Regions from separate parts of the Streptomyces sp. NPDC041970 genome, predicted to be linked through region 2. Evidence: riboswitches for the same ligand, from Rfam matches in the RefSeq annotation. Region 2 holds a riboswitch; the other holds the start of a gene.
The links. A riboswitch is a leader RNA that binds a small molecule or an ion and turns the genes downstream of it on or off. The one in region 2 is predicted to bind cobalamin.

Region 1 (2,800 bases), on a different contig from region 2:
CCCGGACGCCCTGGCCCAGGCCGCCGAGGACGTCGAGGAGCAGAGCCTGCTCTCGCGGACCGGCGGCGCGCCGACGTTCGCGCTCGGCATGGCGGAGATCTTCTCCGCGGTGATCGGCGGCGCCGGCATGAAGGCGTTCTGGTACCACTTCGCCATCATGTTCGAGGCGCTGTTCATCCTCACCACCGTGGACGCCGGCACCCGTGTCGGCCGCTTCATGCTCCAGGACATGCTGGGCAACGTGCACTCGTCGTTCCGCAACGTCAGTTGGAAGCCGGGCGTCTGGTTCGCCAGCGCCGTCGTGGTCGGCGGCTGGGGCTACTTCCTCTGGGTCGGCGTGCACGACCCGCTGGGCGGCATCAACCAGCTCTTCCCGCTCTTCGGCATCGCCAACCAGTTGCTGGCCGCCGTCGCGCTGGCCGTCTGCACCACCCTGCTGGTCAAGTCCGGCCGGCTGAAGTGGGCGTGGGTCACCGGCGTTCCGCTCGCCTGGGACGTGGCGGTCACCCTCACCGCGAGCTGGCAGAAGATCTTCTCCGACGACGTGAAGATCGGCTTCTTCGCCCAGCGCGACAAGTACCAGGCGGGCATCGACGCCGGAGAGGTGCTGCCGCCGGCCAAGACCATGGACGACATGCGGACCGTCGTCACCAACTCCACCGTCGACGGCGTGCTCTGCGCGCTCTTCGCGCTCCTCATCATCGTGGTCCTCGTGGACGCGGGCCGGGTCTGCTTCAAGGCCGTCCGGGCGCCGGAGACCGTCCGGCTCCACGAGACGCCGTACGTCCGGTCCCGGTTCGTGGCCCCCGCGTCGCTGATCGCGACCAAGGAGGAGAAGGCGGAACTGGCGGCGGCGGGCGTCGGCCCCGAGGGGGGCCGGCGCAAGGAGGCCGCCGGCGCGGAGAGCCGGTCGTGACCGGGAGGCGCCATGACCGCGCGTGACGTCCGCCGGATCGCCGGCCGCATCCGCTGGTACGTCCGCGAGCTGACCGGCGAGTCGGCGTACGACCGGTACGTGGCACACCGCCGGGCGCACGACCCGGACGCCCCCGTCATGACCCGCCGCGCCTTCGAACGGAGCCGCACGGACGCCCGCGAGGCGGACCCCCGCGAGGGCTTCCGCTGCTGCTGAGCCGCACCGGCCGGAACCGGGGCCGCCGCACCCCTCCCAGGGGCGCGGCGGCCCCTTTCCGCGTCCCCGTACGGCTCCACGCGCCCCGCCGAGCCGGCGGAAACCGGGGCGCCCGCCCCCCAGCCGCGGCACACGCCGACACAACATGTGGGGGCCGTCCTGGGGGGCGGCCCCCACATGTATGCTCAACCTCGCTGTCGCCGCAGGGGAATCCGGTGCGAATCCGGAACTGTCCCGCAACGGTGTGATCGGTGCGCCCACACGCGCCCGAAGTCCGAAGACCTGCCGACAGCGCGTCCGGCTCGACCCGAACCGGACGCCAGACGTCCGGGCCTCGCGGAAGGCCGGTGGACGCCGTCAGCAGTGCCTCCCCGCCCTCGCGGGCCGTGCGCCGCCCGGCTCCCCCTGCCCGCCGCCGGCCCCAGCCGAGCGAGGGAGAGCCCCATGGCCATCGCGTCCGCCGATCCGGTCTCAGCCGCCGAATCCGCCGCACCCGCAGCGTCCGCCGAGTCCGCGGCCTCCGCCCCCACCGAGGCGGTCCCGGACGGCGGTCCCGGCGCCGCCCTCCTGCGGACCCTGACCGACCTCACCGCCGACCTGCCCGACACCGACCCCGGACGGGTCGCCGCCGCCGCGCTGCGCGGGCGCAACGCCCGCTCCGACGAGGCCGAGCTGCGCTCGCTGGCCACCGAGGCAGCCGCGGGGCTGATCGCCGAGGACCCGGCGTACTCCCGGCTCGCCGCCCGGCTGCTGACCCGCGCGATCGCGGACGAGGCCGCGGGCCAGGGCGCGACGTCCTTCTCCGCCTCGGTGGCGGTGGGCCACCGCGAGGGCCTGATCGCCGACCGCACCGCCGCCTTCGTCGCGCTCCACGCGGCCGCGCTCGACGGCCTCGTCGAGAAGGCGGCGGCCGAGGGCGCCGACGACCGCTTCGGCTACTTCGGCCTCCGCACCCTGCACAGCCGCTACCTGCTGCGCCACCCGCACACCCGCCAGGTCGTCGAGACCCCGCAGCACTTCATGCTCCGCGTGGCCGCCGGCCTCGCCGAGGACGACTCGGTGCGGGCGCTGGACGAGGTCGCGGCGCTCTACGGGCTGATGAGCCGGCTGGACTACCTGCCCTCCTCCCCCACCCTCTTCAACTCCGGCACCCGGCACCCGCAGATGTCCTCCTGCTATCTGCTGGACTCGCCGAAGGACGAGCTGGACTCGATCTACGACCGCTACCACCAGGTGGCGCGGCTCTCCAAGCACGCGGGCGGCATCGGCCTGTCGTACTCGCGCATCCGCGCGCGGGGCTCGCTGATCCGGGGCACCAACGGGCACTCCAACGGCATCGTGCCGTTCCTGAAGACGCTGGACGCCTCCGTCGCGGCGGTGAACCAGGGCGGCCGCCGCAAGGGCGCGGCGGCGGTCTACCTGGAGACCTGGCACGCGGACATCGAGGAGTTCCTGGAGCTGCGCGACAACACCGGCGAGGACCAGCGGCGCACCCACAACCTGAACCTGGCGCACTGGATCCCGGACGAGTTCATGCGCCGGGTCGACGCGGACACCGACTGGTCGCTGTTCTCCCCCGCCGACGTGCCGGAGCTGGTCGACCTGTGGGGCGACGCGTTCGACGCCGCCTACCGCGCGGCCGAGGCGAAGGGGCTGGCCCGCAAGTCG
Region 2 (2,800 bases):
TCCCCGACCACCAGCACGGGGAAGCGGGCGGCTCGGGCGACGCCCATGTTGACGATGTCGGTGCGCCGCAGGTTGATCTCGGCCGGGCTGCCCGCACCCTCGCAGATCACCGCGTCGTACGTGGACCGCAACTGCTCCAGGCAGTCCGTGACGGTGGCGAAGAGGGCCTCCTGGCGGCCGCCGTGGTAGCCGCGGGCGCTCATCTCCCCGACCGGACGGCCCATCAGGACCACCTGGCTGGAGCGGTCGCCGCCCGGCTTGAGCAGCACCGGATTCATCAGCGCGGTCGGCTCCACACGGGCGGCCTGGGCCTGCATCGCCTGGGCCCGCCCGATCTCCGCGCCCTCGCGGGTCACGAAGGAGTTCAGGGACATGTTCTGCGCCTTGAACGGCGCGACGTTCACGCCCCGGCGCACCAGCCACCGGCAGATGCCCGCCGTGACGACGCTCTTGCCCGCGTCCGACGTCGTACCCGCGACCAGCAGTCCGCCGCTCATCCCCGCCCCCGCTTCCGTCCCGCGATCAGCCGGCCCGCCACGCACACGCCGAGGGCCAGCGCACTCACCCGGCGCGACAGCCGCACCGCGCGTTCGATGTCCGTACTCCGCACGGCCCGTCCGGCCGCCCCGTTCAGCACCGGACGGTGCTCGACGCGCCCGGCGTACGCCAGCGTCCCGCCCAGCCGTACGCCGAGCGCCCCGGCGAAGGCGGCCTCCACCGGTCCGGCGTTCGGGCTCGGATGGCGTCCCGCGTCCGCCCGCCAGGCCCGTAGCGCCTCCGTGGGCCGCCCGCCCGCCACCACGGCCAGCGCGGCCGTCAACCGGGCGCCGGGCCACCCCGCGACGTCGTCCAGGCGGGCCGAGGCCCAGCCGTAGCGGAGGTGGCGGGGCGAGCGGTGGCCGACCATCGCGTCGAGCGTGTTCACCGCCCGGAACGCCACGAACCCCGGCACACCGCCGACCGCCCCCCACACCAGCGCGCCGACGACGGCGTCCGAGGTGTTCTCGGCGACGGACTCCACGACGGCGCGGGCGATCTGCGGAGCGTCCAGCGCGTGCGGGTCGCGCCCGCACAGGTGCGGCAGCCGCTCGCGGGCCGCCGCCAGGTCCCCGGCGGCCAGCGCGTCGCCGACGGCACGGGCCTCCCGGCCCAGCGAGGCGCCGCCGACGACCGACCAGGCGGTGACGGCGGTCAGCCCCAGAGCGAGCGCGGGGCGGTCGCGGACCGCACGGGCGGCCAGCGCGGCGGCCCCCGCGGCGCCGCCGGCGCAGACGAGGGCGTGCAGGGCGCCCCGGCCCCGGTCGTCGGCCCAGAGCAGGGATTCGGCCCGCGCGGCGGCCCGGCCGAAACCGGCGACGGGGTGGCCCCGGCGGGGGTCGCCGAACAGGGCGTCGGCGATCAGCCCGGCCGTGGCGCCGTACGCGAAGAGGCGATCGGCACGCACGGCTCAGCCCGTCGTGGATCGGGGCGTTCCGGCGGGAGGGGACACGGGGGGCGGTGCGCTGCGGCCGGGCATGGCGTAGGTCCTTAACTCAGGGTCCGCGCCCTGGTTCGACGTGACGGCGACCAGAGTCTCCTGGCTCCCGAATCCGCAGTTCCCCCGGCCTTCCAACCCGTGCTCGACGGGCCGTGGCGTCCGGATGGGGGAGTGCTCCTCGGTGACAGTGGCGGGACCGCGCCGGATTCGCACCGGCTTCCTCTGTTGTCGCCGTGAATGGCTCCGGCAGTCCACCACGCTGCGAGAACACCCGTCAACTTGCTGTTGACCTACGGGCGGGCACTGTGCGCGGACGCACATCGGGTCGGACGCGCCGAGGCGCGCCCGACCCGAGGAGGCGGGGGGGGGGGGCGTCAGGCGACGATCAGCGAGATCCCGTACACGACCGCCGCCGCGCACAGCGCGAAGCAGGCGTACGCGCCGACGCGCGCCGGCGTGGCCGACCGGCCGGCGCCGGTGCTTCCGGCCGGGGCGGACCGCTGGGAGAGCCCGACGATGCCGAGGGTGAAGAGGCCGACCAGCGCGACGGTGACCACGAGGCTGACGCCGAAGACGGAGGCGAGTGCTGCCCAGTCGATTTTCATGCGGATCTGTCCTTACACCGTGGCCGGCGGACGCGCCGGGCCGTCCGGCGTCGTGCTCGGGGCCGGGAGGGCGGTCATCATGGGTTCGGAGACGGGAGCGCCCGCGGGCGGCGGCGCGACCGCGGCCATGGCGGTGGTGACGACGCCCTGCGGCTCGGCGTCCCCGGCCGCGTCGTTGACGTTGGTGTGGTCGACCGGCTTGCGGCGCGAGGCCAGCCAGATGGCGCCGGAGCCCGCGACGAGGAGGGCCGCCGTGACGGTGATGCCCCAGGGGCCCTGCTTGGTCAGGAACTCGGCGCCCGCGCCGACCAGGCCCGCCGCCGGCAGCGTCAGCCCCCAGGCGACGAACATCCGGGTGGCGGTGGACCAGCGGACCACGCCCCCCTTGCGGCCCAGGCCCGCGCCCATCACGGCGCCGGAGCAGGACTGGGTGGTGGAGAGCGAGAAGCCCAGGTGCGAGGAGGCCAGGATGACGGTCGCCGCGCTGGTCTGGGCGGCGAAGCCCTGCGGCGGCTTCAGGTCGGTCAGGCCGCTGCCCATGGTGCGGATGATGCGCCAGCCGCCCAGGTAGGTGCCCAGCGCGATGGCGACGCCGGCGGAGACGATGACCCACATCGGCGGGTTGGAGCCGGGGGCGAGGACGCCGCCGGTGACCAGGGCCAGGGTGATGATGCCCATCGTCTTCTGGGCGTCGTTGGTGCCGTGGGCGAGCGAGACG

Region 1: linked by a shared signal. The riboswitch ahead of ACZ6EJ_RS27055 (ribonucleoside-diphosphate reductase subunit alpha) and the one ahead of ACZ6EJ_RS17250 (cobalamin biosynthesis protein) in region 2 are both predicted to bind cobalamin.

The regions. Positions count from the first base shown of each region.
Region 1 covers NZ_JBVJCD010000095.1:4,521-7,320, reverse strand. The annotation lists gene ACZ6EJ_RS27065 (carbon starvation CstA family protein) at 1-916, shown strand, start outside; gene ACZ6EJ_RS27060 (YbdD/YjiX family protein) at 929-1,132, shown strand; cobalamin riboswitch at 1,314-1,436, shown strand; gene ACZ6EJ_RS27055 (ribonucleoside-diphosphate reductase subunit alpha) at 1,577-2,800, shown strand, end outside.
Region 2 covers NZ_JBVJCD010000032.1:8,251-11,050, reverse strand. The annotation lists gene ACZ6EJ_RS17255 (cobyric acid synthase) at 1-497, opposite strand, end outside; gene ACZ6EJ_RS17250 (cobalamin biosynthesis protein) at 494-1,444, opposite strand; cobalamin riboswitch at 1,549-1,747, opposite strand; gene ACZ6EJ_RS17245 (hypothetical protein) at 1,852-2,082, opposite strand; gene ACZ6EJ_RS17240 (inorganic phosphate transporter) at 2,095-2,800, opposite strand, start outside.